Regions from separate parts of the Spartinivicinus marinus genome, predicted to be linked through region 2. Evidence: predicted binding sites of a transcription regulator. Region 2 holds the regulator's gene; the other holds the start of a gene.
The links. The regulator FNR, encoded in region 2, switches genes on or off when oxygen is low (the NO sensors DNR and NnrR bind a similar motif). The targets are predictions, from matches to a motif close to TTGATNTANATCAA.
Positions count from the first base shown of each region.

Region 1: the regulator FNR is predicted to act here: its motif matches at 6,949-6,962, upstream of OQE68_RS06520 (OmpW family outer membrane protein).

Region 1 covers NZ_JAPJZK010000001.1:1,402,008-1,410,196, reverse strand. The annotation lists gene OQE68_RS06550 (NADPH-dependent FMN reductase) at 1-479, shown strand, start outside; gene OQE68_RS06545 (HD domain-containing protein) at 553-1,200, opposite strand; gene OQE68_RS06540 (RtcB family protein) at 1,422-2,642, shown strand; gene OQE68_RS06535 (hypothetical protein) at 2,901-3,272, shown strand; gene OQE68_RS06530 (ATP-binding response regulator) at 3,278-4,834, opposite strand; gene OQE68_RS06525 (SDR family oxidoreductase) at 5,226-6,098, shown strand; gene OQE68_RS06520 (OmpW family outer membrane protein) at 6,205-6,870, opposite strand; gene OQE68_RS06515 (hypothetical protein) at 7,138-7,545, shown strand; gene OQE68_RS06510 (class I SAM-dependent methyltransferase) at 8,006-8,189, opposite strand, start outside.
Region 2 covers NZ_JAPJZK010000001.1:6,348,307-6,356,495, reverse strand. The annotation lists gene ttcA (tRNA 2-thiocytidine(32) synthetase TtcA) at 1-880, opposite strand, end outside; gene OQE68_RS27925 (TraR/DksA family transcriptional regulator) at 1,095-1,424, shown strand; gene OQE68_RS27920 (hypothetical protein) at 1,559-2,056, opposite strand; gene OQE68_RS27915 (adenine phosphoribosyltransferase) at 2,475-3,017, opposite strand; gene fnr (fumarate/nitrate reduction transcriptional regulator Fnr) at 3,070-3,822, opposite strand; gene hemN (oxygen-independent coproporphyrinogen III oxidase) at 3,929-5,317, opposite strand; gene OQE68_RS27900 (sulfite exporter TauE/SafE family protein) at 5,388-6,092, opposite strand; gene ccoS (cbb3-type cytochrome oxidase assembly protein CcoS) at 6,089-6,322, opposite strand; gene OQE68_RS27890 (heavy metal translocating P-type ATPase) at 6,322-8,189, opposite strand, start outside.

The DNA.
Region 1 (8,189 bases), 4.9 Mb from region 2:
GTGCCGAGGTTACTTTTATTGATTTAGTGGATTATCCACTACCCATTTTAAATCAAGACGATGAGCAAGCGAATGGTGCCCCAGAAAATGCTAAAAAACTTCACCAACTGTTTGCTGAGAGTGATGGCTTTTTGTTAGCCAGTCCAGAATATAATGGTGGGTTGTCAGCAGCGCTAAAAAACCTGATTGATTGGTTGTCTCGACCATCTTCTGGTGAGCCAGCACTGGCTTCTTTTCAAGGGAAAGTGGTGAGTTTAATGAGTGCATCACCTGGTGGGCTGGGCGGTATTAGAGCATTACCGAATGTACGCTTTATTTTGGATGGACTGGGCTGTATTACTTTACCGAAACAATTAGCGTTAAGCAAGGCGTATGAGGCATTTGATGACCAAGGTGGCTTGGTTAATAATGTGCATCAGGAAACAGCGCTGAAACTGGGGCGTAATGTAGTTGAGATGGTTAAAAAATTAAAAGATTAATAGGCTGCTTGTTTTGAATAATGCTTTAATTCGTGACTGGATAAAGCATTATTAGAGTTACCCTTGAGCTTGTTTAACTTAATAACTGAATTTCTCGCTGAATATTCTTTCTAGCTTGTTGTTCTAATTGAGTGAAAAACGGCTCACTAAAATACAACTGTTCTCGTTTTAAAAAAGCCGTTAATATTTTTTTGCGACCAGTTTGGTATTTGTTTTTGGGGACAAACCAATACTCCTTTCTTATTTGTTGGCAATAGTGTAGATAGTTTTTCCATTGGCTGCCCAATATTGCTAAGTCAAAATCTAATAATAATTCAGCGTCTGTTTTATTCGTGGAAAACTGGTCTGCTATTGGTAGGTGTTTTTCTGTCGCTAAAATTATTTGCTCTACATCATGGCTAAGTGAGCCTAAATGAAGTTTGTGCAGTTCTTTTATGGCTTTTGTGGCACTGCGTTTTTCGTTGTTTTTCCGCCAAGGTAAATAGTAATAATCATGAAAACAGATAGAAAAAAATACTGTTGGTGGCGAGCTAATAGATGACTCATACTGTTGAAAGAGTAACAGCATCTGCTCAATATGATTAAGCGTATGATAATACCGCCAAGGTTGGCGATATTGCCTGGCTAGCTTTTTGAGTATTTGTTTTACAACTAAGGTGTGTTTGGCATGAGAGGGTTGAATGTAGCTGAGCCAATAGTTGTCAAGTAAATTGTTATTCATCTGTATCTTTATGGATAATCGTATATCTATATAGATATATTTGTAAGAGAAGGTGTATAGGGTAAATACCATAAATTAAATGAAATCAATGGCTTAGATCTTTGTATGATTGTTGGCATGGTCAGTGCTATACATAATTTTAAAGTGTTGTAAGTCAGTTTAAATAAGTAGCAACCGGCAATTAGCTGACAAGAAATTATCTCGGTTATTGGAAGTTTATTATGTCATACGAAGTTATTCATCAAAAAGGTCAGTCTCCCATCAAGGCATGGACCTGTGGCTTACCTTTTGAAGACGCGGCTAAACAACAGTTACATAATATTGCCAGCCTGCCCTTTATTCATAAATGGGTGGCGGTAATGCCTGATGTTCATTTAGGTAAAGGCGCGACCATTGGTAGTGTAGTACCTACGTTTGGAGCTGTTATTCCCGCAGCGGTTGGTGTTGACATTGGCTGTGGAATGATGGCTGTTAAAACCAGTTTGGTTGCAGCTGACTTGCCTGATAATTTATACGGCATTCGACATGCAATTGAAGTAGCTGTACCCCATGGACGATCAGCGCGAGCCAGAAAAGGCAGAGATAAAGGTGCCTGGGGAGAAATACCAAGTGATGTTATCCATGCCTGGCAGCCATTAAAAAAACCGTTTGAACTATTGGCTGAGCAACATCACGTATTGCAACAAACTAATAACATTAATCATTTAGGCACGTTGGGTACAGGTAACCACTTTATTGAGGTGTGTTTAGATGAGGCTGATAGCGTATGGTTTATGTTGCATAGTGGCTCTAGAGGCGTTGGTAATCGAATTGGTACCTATTTTATTGAAAAAGCCAAGCAAGAAATGGAGCGTTGGCATATTCATTTGCCTGATAGGGATTTGGCCTATTTATCAGAAGGCAGTGAGTCATTTGAGCAATATATAGCAGCTGTTGAATGGGCACAGCAATATGCGTTTACTAACCGTCAAGTGATGATGAAGAGAGTGATTCACGCAGTTCAACAAGCGCTACAGCGACCGTTTTCAGCAGAGATGATGGCTGTTAATTGTCACCATAACTATGTCTCTAGAGAGCATCACTATGGTAAGGATGTACTAGTGACTCGAAAAGGTGCTGTTTCTGCTAAAGATGGGCAGTTTGGTATTATTCCTGGCAGTATGGGGGCAAAATCCTTCATCGTAAGAGGGTTGGGTAACCCAGAAAGTTTTCATAGCTGTAGTCATGGCGCAGGGCGTGTTATGTCGCGAACTAAGGCCAAAAAACTAGTGACAATGGAAGAGCATGAAGCAGCAACCAAAGGTGTTGAGTGTCGTAAAGATAAGGACGTGATTGATGAAACCCCAGCTGCTTATAAACCCATTGAGAAGGTAATGAAGGCTCAGCAAGATTTAGTGGAAATCGTCCATACCTTAAAGCAAGTAGTGTGTGTTAAAGGCTAGTATTAAAAGAATAGTTCATTGGGAAAAATAGCCTTTTTAGCGATATCTGCTTATAAAATATCTTTTTTTAGGAAAAAGATATCTTGCTTACAATACCTGTAAATATATTGATACATCTAGGTGTTAGGTGGGCGTTAGGCGATAATAGTTGTTGCATTGGCTGTCACTTTTTCTTGTGAAATAATCAGGACTGCTTATGCATCAATTGTTTTATAGATGCCTCTATTGTTAGAGGTGCCCTTTATAAGGAAATAGCCCATGTTGCGCAAAATAATCTTTTCAGTTGGATTCGTATTTATCGCTATTCAAATGTCAGTGGGGCAAGCTATCGCGGGGCATAATTGTACGCTATCCAGCCAAGCATCTGCTCGGTTGATTGTTATGTTTAAAACGCTGCAAGATCGCCAAAGCCCGCAAACATTAGATTATGTCGCAGGTATGGTTGGGCAACAGCAGTTGCAAATTATTCGTCCATTTCAAGAGAAAGGGTTAATTATTTGTGTGGCGGCCTCAAATGAGGCTGAGCTTGAAGACACCATTAGCAGTCTACAACAGCTACATTATATTAAATATGTAGAGGTAGACCAGCTAATGAAGCCTGTTAAACCCAGTACCTTAGGCATAAAATAACAGGTTTAAACTGTGGGGACGGTAAAATAAAAAATAGCGCCGCCTTCAGGGTTATTTTCAAATCGCAACTTACCGCCGTGGGTCGATATAATCGACTCACAAACGGAAAGGCCAATCCCCATACCATAGCTTTTTGTGGTAAAGAAGGGGTGAAATAGTTTATCAGCAGCGTCTTCTGTTAGCCCGTGGCCACGGTCAATAACAGATACTTTGACAAACTGATGGTTTTTATCAAGCTCTGTTTTAACCCAAACTCCAATATCACGGGTTTCCCGGTCTCCCATTGCTTCCATACCATTACGAATCAAATTAAGGGCAACCTGTTGTATTTGCACTGGGTCAGCCTCAATGAGTGGTAATTCATCAGCAAGATCCAGGTGAATTTCCATATTGTTATTGCGGGCATCTACTTCTGCTAATTTAACTACATCACTGATTAATTTATTGCAGTCGACTTTCTCAAGGCAGTGAGCAGGTTTTTTCACAAAGCTGCGGATGCGCGCGATAATATCGCCTGCCCGCCTGGCTTGGGTACCGATTTTTTCCAGGGCTTCAGAAAGTGACTCCTTATTTAAAGGGTCACGCTGAATCATCCGGTTACATACCTGGGCATAGTTACAAATGGCAGTTAATGGTTGGTTTACTTCATGGGCAAATCCAGCGGCCATTTCTCCCATAGTGCTTAACCGGGAAACATGAGTCAGACGTTCTTTTTGCTCTTGTAATTCATCCAGTGCCTTTTGCAGCGCCTCTTCATTTTGCTTGCGCTCAGTAATGTCTTTAAAGACCACAACAGCACCAGAAGGGTGGTGATCAGTATTGATTGGTGTAACTGAGTATGTGACTGGGAAGTGATGACCATTGTGGTGCCAGAACACATCTTCTTCTATGTGCTGCTCTGAACCATCTTGCAAGGTCTTTAAGATAGGCACAGTTTCAGGGTCGTTTGGTTTAAGCAGAATGTTGATGAGCTCTTTTCCTATCAAGTCATCTTCACTAAACCCTGTCATCCGGTTCGCTGCCGCATTCACAAAAGTGATACAACCTTTTTGATCCAGGCCAAAAATCCCTTCCGTCATGGCTTCCAGAATGCGTTGATTATCAGCTTCTAGTTGCTTGTTTCTTTCCGAGAGCGCGCGCTCGAGTCGGTGAATTTTAAGTTGAGTAGCAACTCGGGCCAGTACTTCCTCTGGTTGAAATGGCTTAGAGATGAAGTCAACTGCACCTAGATTAAGCCCTTTGACTTTATCTTTGGTTTCATCGAGAGCAGATAGAAAAATAACGGTTATGCCATTGGTGTCAGCACTGGCCTTAAGTTGTCGGCAAACTTCATAGCCATCAATGCCAGGCATCATGATGTCTAGTAAAATTAATGCTGGTTTGTTTTTTTGAGCAATTTTAAGTGCGCTTTCACCGTTTTTAGCTACAAGAAGTTTGTAGCCCCGGCCATTCAAGGTTTGTAATAATAGCTGTAAGTTGGTGGGATTATCATCAACCAACAAAATTTTATCTTCAGCGATATCTTGCTCTGCATGCACACTATCTGGGTTAGTTGCAATCATAAAAAGCCATCATTCCTATAATTCTTTGGCTAGATAGCTTGATTGTGCTTCATGATTGAGGAACTCTGCAACCTATTCTCGGCTAAAATGTTTGCCATCTTCTGTCAATAGGTGCACTTTTAACCTCTTGGGGGTGCTAGCGAAGGCTGTAGCCAAAGGGGTTATAGCCATGCATCATTTAATGCTGTTGGCGCAATGAATATCGTTGTTGTCTTATTTTTGCGGTTATAATTGTTTGGCAGTGGTAATAAACAGTTGGGGGTAATGTGAACCGCATACTAGCTGAAGGTGTGTGAAGTACACCAGCTGTTGGATAGTTGACAGATAGGTGATGGTTAGCATTAACTGGTAAGCCCATAATAAGTTGCTTCAGGATAATTTAAGTTGATTTATGAAAGTATTAGTGTTTGGTGGCTCAGGCCAGGTGGGTCATGAGCTGTGTCAACAATTAACTGAACATGGCATCGTTTTTAAAGCACCTAGCCATGATGTCTTGGATATTACTCACAGCAAAAAAGTCGCTGAGCTAGTTAAGAGTTATCAACCAACCATGGTTGTTAATGCGGTAGGTTATCGGGATTTGATGAAGGCGGAGTCAGAGCCTTCAAAGTGTTTCGCAATTAATCGCGATGCTGTAGCTGAAATGGCAAATATTTGTAAAAAGCACCAAGCTACATTAATACATTTATCGTCTTATCTGGTCTTTGATGGTGCTAAGGCAGAGCCTTATACAGAAAAAGATGCTGCTAATCCTCAAGGGGTTTTGGCTGGCAGTTTGTGGCAGGGGGAGCAGCTGGTTAGAGAGCGTTGCCCAGATCATATTATTCTACGTTTGGGCTGGGTTGTGAGCGCTAGACGATATAATCTGGTCCATACTATCTTGTCACAGTTAAAGCAAAATCAAGAAGTGTGGGTAGCCTCTGACCGCTTGGGTAATCCAACCCCTGCTGCGGATATAGCGGCAGTAATTATAGCGATTCTTTATCAGCTGGATTGTGAGGCAGAGGTTTTTGGTACCTATCATTATGGTGGGGTAGAGCCTGTGGCAGAAAGTAAATTTGCTGAAGTGTTACTTAATGACGCACTTCATTATGACGAATTACCATCGGATAAGTTGTTAGTGAAAGAGTGTGGTCAGCTAGATTATTTACCCCACCACTTAAATGCCCGGTTAGCGGTTAACAAAATCCGAGATACGTTTGGTATTCATGCTAAGGCCTGGCGACCGGCGATTGCGAAAATAGTGAAAGGGTTTTATGTGTAGTGGGGGGAGAGTATGGAGCAATAGGGTATTTGTTCACCGTTCTTGAAGGGCCATCCATGGACCCTCAAGAACTAAAAAGGCATCCATGCCTTAGTGACCAAACACCCTAAAACTTATACCCTAGCCCCACCATATAAACCCATGGGTCTAACTCAACATCCACTTTGGCTTTAGTATTCCCAACTTTGAAATTAGCCTCAGTATCAATATCGATATACCAGACACTGGCATTAACTAGCAGATTATCGGTTAATTGATAATCTATTCCTGCTTCAAAGGCTATCCCCCAGGAATCTTCAAGTTCTAAACTGTTGTAACCTTGTGACTTATGTTTACTAGTAAATTTCTCATCAAAGAAAGTGGTATAGTTTACCCCTGCACCCACATATGGCTGTAAGTTAGCCTTAGTGTCATTAAAATAATATTGCACAGTTAAAGTAGGGGGTAAGTGTTTTATATCTGCTAAAGAGCCATTATCAGGACTATTTTTTAAATCCAGGGTATGCTCAAAAGGTGTTGCGGCTAATAAACCAATACCAATATGGTCAGTGATCATATAAGTACCAGTTAGGCCTAATTGGGTATTACTATCAACGCCGGCAGTCCAACCTGTATCTGCTCCACCAGCTTTAACATTACTGCTATCCTCATTTGGATCAACTGTTGCTGCACCGGCTCGAACAATAAAATCCCCTTCCTGGTAAGCCATTGCAGCCTGGCTAAGAGCTAAACTTAAAGCAGCGGTTGCAAATACAGCAATTGGTGTACGCATAAAAAATGACCTCATTATTCCTTATCTACAGCAACAAAGCGTTGGCTGGAATACTAATCAGGGAACAATGTAACAATATTGAGTTATATCAATAGCCAGATAAAAGATAAGGAAATTAGGTAGTTTTACTTATTAGGTATGAGTTTTTCGGTAGCGAAAAAAAGCAAGAATTTCCCCGGTGAACAGTAGATGATCTAAATTACCAGTAAGGCTATGTTATAATACATACCTTTTGATGTACTTCACTGAGAAGCTAAGTGGATTTATATGGCAATTAAAATAACAGGAAAAATTGGTGACTTATCAGTGGATTTATCAATAGAAGCGACTGATGATTTAAAAGTATTGATTGCTGAGTTAAGTCGTGGAGTGCAAGACGATAATACCTTTTCAGAGCAACCTCAGGAATCGGTCGATCGGCCAGTGAAGCTTGATGTGGTCAGTGACAACAAAGGGAGCAAACCAGCGAACTTCTTTGAAAAGTCATTAGATTTTATTAAACAACAGGGAACGGTCACTAATTACCAATTAATTGACTTTCTTGCTGACAGTGGGGCAGAAGATGTTGAGATAAAACGAACCATGATGCGTCTTAAGCATAGCCACTTTATTCAGCTTGAAACGATTGCTGGTCCAGGACAGAGTAGTTATTTAAAGTTTCACTGGCACGGATGATATTCTCTTTACAGAGGGCATTAGCTTATTTGGCGACAGTAGTTTCTTTATTGCGATTGCTTATCTGGAACTGATTGATAATGCCGTGAATATCACTAATTAACTCAGATAGTGATGAGCTGGTTTGCTCAGTTTCATCTGCTCTTAAATTGCCTTCTTTGGCTAAATGATTAATTGTCGATAAGTCAGTTTCGATTGTGTGAGTTACTTCTTTGTAGATATTTAGTTGATGAGAACTTTAATCGTTTGCTGAAGCTCAGTAAGTTCGGCAGTTGGCATAATAATGTACTACTTATTTTACTAATGTGTTTCAAAGTAAATATAGGAAAGGAATCAACTTATACAACCACCTCGAATTGTAACTGACACAATGGCTATTTGTGAGGCGGTCATAAAACATTACTGCCGCCCCTTATATTATTTAGTAACTACTTTAAAGTATTAGGAAACAATATCTGGCTTATTTGCGCTCCCATAAGCCAATGAATTGAACGCGCTTAGTAAATATCCTTTTAGGCCATCCATCACAGCCTACAGGATGTTTTAGCTCAACAAGGGTAAAGCCAGCCTTATCAAAAACCTTTAACCACTCCCATTTGTGCTGATAATGTAGGGTGCTGTTGGTTTGTAGTTTTCGATTACCA
Region 2 (8,189 bases):
TATCGGTGTTTTCATCAGTAGCTGCTTGGTAGTCTAAGCTGGGTGGATCAAAGGCCTGATCTCCATCAGGAAATGGTTGGTCTTGTGTCGTTAGTGATTGAAAGTCAAATAGGCTTGTGTCTACCATATGCGATGGGACGATATTTTGCGTCGCGCGAAACATACTTTCAATACGCCCAGGGAATTGACGATCCCATTGGTTTAGCAGGGCTTTCATCTGTTTTCGTTGCAGGTTTTCCTGAGAGCCACACAGGTTGCAAGGAATAATAGGAAAATTCTTCAAGCCTGCGTATTTTATAATATCTTTTTCACGGCTATAGGCCAGTGGGCGAATAACCATATGTTGACCATCGTCAGAAACCAGCTTGGCTGGCATAGCTTTCATTTTGCCGCCATAAAACATATTTAATAACAGGGTTTCGATGATATCGTCACGATGATGGCCCAAGGCAATTTTAGTGGCGCCCAGCTTTTTTGCGGTGCTGTATAAGATACCCCGTCTCAGTCTTGAGCATAAAGCACAAGTCGTTTTTCCTTCGGGTATTTTGTCTTTGACAATACTGTAAGTGTCTTCTTCAACAATTAAGTAGTCAATATTTAATGAGTTTAAATAGTTAGGTAGTACTTCCTCAGGAAAGCCTGGCTGCTTCTGGTCAAGGTTTACCGCCACAATAGAAAAGCTGATTGGGGCATGTTGCTGTAGATTTAGCAAGATATCCAGCAGGGTATAACTGTCTTTACCACCTGACAAGCAACACATGATTTTGTCACCATCTTCGATCATATTGAAGTCGGCGATAGCTCGGCCTACTTCGCGACGTAAGCGCTTTTGTAGCTTGTTAAGGGTGAGTTTGTCAGATTTTGGCTTTTGCATAGACATCGTTACTGCTAAGTAAAGGCAACCAGATAATGGGGGGCTGATTATACCTGAGCCTGCTGTTAATGAGAACAAAGTATGTGAGTAAGGGGAGGGCAAGCAAACTTTTTGTCTGTATTGCTTGCCCAAACAATAGGAACGTTAGAAAACGCTATAGTTAGATAGAGTAAATCAATAACAATTGTTAATAACGAATGTGAAAGTGGTGAGGCACTGCATGACATTATATGAAGACATAAAACGTCAACTACAGGCTAAACAGATGGAGTTGGAACAGCGATTGTCTCGATTGAAGCGTGATGCAGTAAAGCCCACCAGCCGAGACTGGTCAGAGCAGGCACAAGAGCGTGAAAATGATGAGGTGGTTGATGCACTAGGTAATGAGACTTTGTCAGAACTGATCAAGGTCCAGCGTGCATTGACACGTATTGATAATGAAGAGTATTTGTTTTGTAGTCATTGTGGGCAGGAGATTGCACCTGCTCGATTAAAGGTGATGCCTTATACGGACTTATGTATTCAATGTGCGGAGCAGTTGTCAGGTTAAGCAAAGCGGTAATATAACAACATCTACTTTTGCTTAGAGAGTTAAGTAGTAAGCAAATACATATAAATCAAAACAACAGACTCTATTGTTAGCCTGTTGCAATATTTAACATAAGCAAGTGCTATATTGAACTATCAGGCGGCTTGAGGTCTACCCAGAATATATTGATGGTAATTATGGATAAAGTCGTCTAGTGAGGCCTGGGGTTTACCATGGTAATAACGGCGCCAGCATTTTCCCAATAGCCCTAAATTGGCAGGATCACCTTTAGTCGGAAAATTCGGGACACGCTGGTAAACCATCCAAGCAATAGCTGTTGCATAACTGAGATTAGTAGCTAATTCTTGGTGGGGATTTTCCAAAAATTCATGTTGGCTAGCTAATCCCCTGACCTGACTTGCCAGTTCTGGTAGTTGAACCAAATATTTATCCCATATATTTCTATGCATCAGGGGAGTAATGCAATAAATGCCATAGGAGTGGTGTTTTTTAGGGCGTAGGTAGAAGCCAAGCCCACTTTCCTGAGCAGCTGTCCCCATTAGCAAGTTTTCTGCTAAGCAATGCTTGATTTGCAATTGCTTTAAAGTGGGTTGAACGACATAATGTCTTAGCTCTTCTGCACAAATGCCCATTATTCAACTCTCATTTTCCCTACGTTTATTGTTTTTAATGCATTTTTTTGACCAGTATGGGCCTTTACTGCTATTGGCATTCCTTTTATTCGTTGCAAAAAAATGACTTATCTTGAATACAATCCTATTTTATGGTTAGTGTAGACTGAAATACGCAACTTAACGGCTTGCTTTACTTGGAAAAAGTTAAAAAGTATTTAGTAAGGAAAATGCTGTGAAGTATGGAGTTAGCAGTAGTGGAAAAAGCACTTTTGCTTGTTAACCTGTCCGATGTTTGTTGAGTAAGATGAAAAAGATAGTTGGGAAGTGATCAAATAGCTGACAGTGTTGTCATTTAAATGACGGTGAAACTAGCGGGTTTATTCTTAGATGACTGGCGCACCCTTTGAGGGGTGCGATCAGAAGTAGTTAACACTGACTAATCTTTAGCAAAGGCACAAAGTGTATAAACGGGAATATCTGAGTCTTGAAGCTTTTGGCTACCACCTAAATCTGGCAAGTCAATAATAGCCGCTGCTTCATAAATACTACCCCCTAACTGTCGGGTTAAAGTTGCTGCAGCAAGTAAAGTGCCTCCTGTGGCAATCAAGTCATCCACGAGTAGGATGCTTGCACCACTTTCAAAGGCATCATGTTGTATTTCTAGTACTGCTTTTCCGTATTCGATGTCATATTCTTCTGCAATGGTTTTCGCCGGTAGTTTGCCTTGTTTTCGAAATAACACTAGTGGTTTATTCAACTCATAGGAAATGACTGAGCCAAGTAAAAAACCTCGGGCTTCCATGGCGCCAATATGGGTAAAGTCGGCATCTACATAACGTTGAATGAAGCTATCAACTACCATGCGTTGGGCTTTTGGTGATTTAAATAAGGGCGTAATATCACGAAACATTACACCAGGGCTGGGCCAGTCAGGAACATTACGAATTAATGACTTTATATAATATTCGTCAAATATCATTATTAGTTTTCCAAATAATGGTTTATCGATGCTCTCCCCAGCTAGGGAAGGGCTAGCCTGTTAATGAGTCGTTGGCTTGGTTAACAGGTTTGCCTCCAGCTAAAGAGCAAATAGTCATGGAATCTTTGATCAGGACTTCCTTGCCATTCGCGTCGATTAAGCCATTTTTTTGGAAGCGCGTGAAGACACGGCTAACCGTTTCTACCGCAAGTCCCAAATAATTACCCATCTCATTGCGAGACATGGGGAGTCTGAAAGCCTGAGAAGAAAAGCCACGGCGACGGAAGCGGGCAGCTAAATTTAAGAGAAAGGTTGCAATACGTTCATCGGCATTTTTCTTACTGAGCAACAACATCATTTGCTGATCTTCGCGAATTTCTTTGCTCATGATTTGCATTAATTTACGACGGAGCTCGGGCAGGGTACTGGCAAGTTCATCCAGTCGTTCGAAGGGGATTTCACAAACCATAGTGGTTTCTACCGCTTGGGCTGATACGGGGTAATGCTCGTCATCAATACCACTTAACCCAACTAATTCACTTGGCAGTTGGAAGCCAGTAATTTGTTCAACACCATCATCAGTGGTGGTGTAGGTTTTTAAGGCACCCGAACGAACGGCATAGATAGAGCTGAATGTGTCACCTTGGAAAAATAGGTGCTCGCCTTTGCGTAATGGTTTGCCTCGTTTAATGATGCTGTCTAGCGTATCAATATCTTCTACTTTTAAGGCAATAGGCAGACAAAGGGTGCTTAGAATGCAATCTTTGCAAGCGACTTGGTTGATAGGTTTTACTTTGGCAATCATTGTTACGCTGAGGCCTCGAACGCAAAAATTGTTAATTTAGGCTAACGGGTACATTGTGATTATTGTAGGGGGTGACCCAGTTAGCAACAAGCGAAAGTTTTTAGTATTAAATAACTTTAGAAAATAAATTCTCTGATGATTGTTTGCTTGCTAGATATCGATCAAACACCATACAGATATTTCTGGCTAACAGCCTTCCATTATTGGTGATGATTAACTTGCTATCAGTTAGGGTGATGAGCTTATCTTCAACCATTGGCATGAGTTGCATAATTTCTTTCTGGAAATAAACGTGCCAGTTTATACCGAAAGGTTGGCAATACTTGGCTAAATCTACCTGAAAGTGACAGATTAGCTGTTGAATAATACCTCGTCTAAGTAAATCATCCTGATTTAATTGAATACCACGTTTAATGGGTAGCTGATTATTTTCGATTGACTGAATATAGTCATCAAGTGCAGTGTGGTTTTGGCAATAAATATCATTAATCTGGCTAATTGAAGAGACGCCAAACCCAATTAAGTCACAATGGCCATGGGTGGTATAGCCTTGGAAATTACGATGTAATTCGCCTTTTGCTTGAGCGGTAGCCAGTTTGTCATCAGGTAAAGCAAAGTGATCCATGCCAATATAGTGGTAGCCAGCTGCCTGTAGCCGATCAATACTGTGTTGTAAAATACTGAGCTTTTCTGGAGCAGAAGGTAAGTCGCTGGCTTTAATCCTTCTTTGAGGCTTAAACCGATGGGGTAAATGAGCGTAATTGAAAATAGATAGCCGGTCGGGTGAGAGCGCAATGACTTTATCAAGGGTTTCTAAAAAACTGGCAGTGGTTTGAAAAGGTAATCCATAAATTAAATCCACATTAATGGATTTAAATAATAATGCCCTGGCTGCTTCAAAAATAGCTTCTGTTTCAGCTTCTGATTGAACGCGATTAACCGCTTTTTGTACAACTGGATTAAAATCCTGAATACCTAAGCTAATACGATTAAACCCCAAGGAGCGTAATAATCCCATGGTTGGCCAGTCAGCTTCTCGTGGGTCTATTTCAATTGAATAGTCTCCGTCAATATCATCCACCAATTGAAAGTGCTGCTCCAGCAGCGTAAACAATTGGGTAGTTTGCTCATGGGTCAAAAAGGTAGGGGTACCACCTCCCCAGTGTAGTTGTTCAACCACAGGCTTACAGTCTAACTGTTGAGAGACAAGCTGGATTTCTTTTTCCAATACCGTTAGATAAGGCAGGGCTTTTTGCCGATTTTTGGTAATTATTTTATTGCAGCCACAGTAATAACAAACACTAGCGCAAAACGGGATGTGTACATAAAGTGACAGCGGTGTTTGCTGCTGTTTGAGTTTTGTTAAAGCTTGTTGATAGTGGTCAGGCTCAAACGATTCTGAAAACTCAACGGCAGTAGGGTATGAGGTATAACGTGGGCCTTGCTGATTATATCGTTCGATAAGCGAGGACTGCCACTTCAAAGGTCCTAACATAAACTTGGCCTGTCACTGTTGATACAGATTAACAGTGTAAAGCGGTGGTCTGGAAAAGAATTGACATGGGTCAATGATGATGAGCATGATTCTCATGGTTTGGCATTAACAGCGCTTGGTGAGGGCCAGGAATCGTCCATATACCGAAACCAATCATAATGATCGCTGCCACTGTGCGGGTGAGGTGGTGGGCAACAAATTGCTTTAGCGTATCAGCGAAAAAGCCAGTGGCTAATACCGTAGGCAGTGTTCCTAAACCAAATCCCAGCATCAGCAGTCCGCCATCAAGTGTATTGCCACTGGCAGCAGACCAGGTTAGGGCGCTGTAAATAAGCCCACAAGGCAGCCAGCCCCATAAAATGCCTAAACAAAAGCCTTGTTTACTGTTAGTTGCGGGTAAAAAAGGTTTGGTTAATGGTTGAATATAGCGCCACAGATGCTGTCCCGCTTTTTCTAGCCACGTCAGTGCTTTCCACCAGTTAGCGATATAGCAGGCCATTAAAATCAATAAAATGCCAGCTAACCAGCGGAGCCCTTGGTTTGCTGCAGGCCCCAGCTGCTGAATTGACCAGCCTAAACTGCCTACTAACATGCCTGCTAGGGTATAGCTGGTAATGCGGCCGGTATTATAACTGAGTAGTACAGGTAGTTTTTTTTGCTCAGGCAAGTGAAGGCTGATTGCTGCCATGATTCCACCACACATCCCCAAGCAGTGAGCACCACCCAGTAAGCCCAATAAAAAAGCACTGATTAGTTGACTTAGTTCAATGCTCATTGTGGTTTATCAGTATCAGGAACAGATGAGTTTTGTTTATCAGTAGGTGCTGACTGGTTTTTCGTTTGTTTTTGAGGAGATGGTTTGGATTCATCATCAAATAAAATACTGTGAGCGGGACTTTCTAAATCATCAAATTGGCCACTATCCACCGCCCAGAAAAAAATCCACACCCCAATAGCAACAAAAATCAGGGCAATGGGAATTAGTAGGTAAATTGACTCCATCATCAGACGCCTGTGGTATTTTGGTGGGGTTGCTGACTATTCCATGTGAACTTAGCTGTTGTATCAGGCTGAGCTTGATTGACTTGCTGGGCATTCAGTCTAAGCGCATTCAGTACCACAACTAGAGAGCTGCTGGTCATTCCAATAGCAGCCGCCCAGGGGGGAATCATGCCTAGTGCTGCCAAGGGCAGTGCTACCACATTATAAGTTAGCGACCAGATTAAATTACCCCGAATAATTTGCCGGGTTTTTTGTGCTTTAGTTAAGGCAGTCAGTAATGTGGCAAGTTTACCATTTAGCAAAATCCCATCAGCATGGGTTTTTGCTAAGTCGGTGGCAGAACCCATAGCAACCGAAACATCCGCAGCGGCTAATACGGGAGCATCGTTTACACCATCGCCCACCATGAGCACTTTATCCCCTTGGTCTTGTAAGGCCTTGATGTAAGCCAGTTTATCTTCAGGAGAAGCCCCTTGCTTAAGGTTGTGGATAGTTAAAGCCTGGGCAGTAATGCTGGCCTGTGCTGAGCGATCACCTGTCAACAAAGAGAGCTTGAAACCATGTCGCTGTAAAGCTGTGACAGTATCAATAACCTCTTCTCGCAAACTATCATTGACTTCAAACCAGGCAATAGGCTGCTGATCATCTGCCAGTAGTAGCCAATGGCCATGGCTGGAAGGAGGAGTAACTTTCTCTGTAGGCCAGGCATAACTAGCAATACCCATTCGATAGTCAGTACCATCAATTGTGCCACTGATGCCTTGGCCTGGCGTGTTTGTAATATCGACTGCTTGGTAGGCAGAAGAGGCTGGAAAGGCCTTTGCTATAGGGTGTTCTGAGTGTATTTCTAACGCAGCAGCTAAGGCCATGGCTTGATCAGTCTTGATTGCTGCTATGGGTACCATCTGGGTGAGACTGAACTGTCCAGTGGTGAGTGTACCGGTTTTATCAAACACAATATGGCTGATGGTGGTTAAGCCTTCTAGCAAGTGCCCTTTGGTGATTAGAAAGCCTTGTTGTTGTAAAGCATAGGTCGCAGCAGTTAATGCTGTGGGGGTTGCCAATGACAAAGCGCAAGGGCAGGTAACGACTAACACTGATAAGGTAACCCATAACGCATCTTCTGGTGCTAGCCACCACCAGCTAAAAAATACCAGAGTTGCAATAACCAGTACGCTTGCCACAAAATAATGGGCAACTTTATTTGCCAGTAAGGCAATGGGTGGTTTGTCTTGTTGGGCCTGGTTTAGCAATTGCTCGATACAGGCCAGTTGAGTATCGAGACCCGTATGAGTGACTTGCACTTGAACGGGCTGGTCAACATTGATGCTGCCAGCAATCACCTGATCACCAGCCTGGCGTGGTTCAGGTAAAAACTCGCCGGTGAGGGCTGCTTCATTAATCGTGGTTTGCCCAGCCAAAATAGTGCCATCAGCCGGTATTGTCGCACCAGGCTTGACCAGGATAATGTCAGCGGGCTTGAGAAGGGTTAAGGGGATAACAGCTTCTTTGCCCTTAGAGAGAATAGTCACCTGATCAGGCAATAGCTGATTCAGCCGAGAGCTACTCAGGTGAGCGCGTTGGCGAGTGTTAAATTCTACAAACCGGCCCAACAGCAAGAAGAAGGTAAACATACAGACTGAGTCAAAGTAGACTTCTCCGCTATTGGTCAGCATGGCCCAACTACTGGCTGAATAAGCACCGCCAATGGCTAGGGCAATGGGAACATCCATACTCAGCTGGCGAATACGGATATCTCGCCAGGCTGTTTGAAAAAACGGCTTAGCAGCATAAAACACCACTGGTGTGGCTACAATGAAACTAACCCAGCGCAAAAACCACTGATGCTGTTCCGCAATGCCTTGCAAGG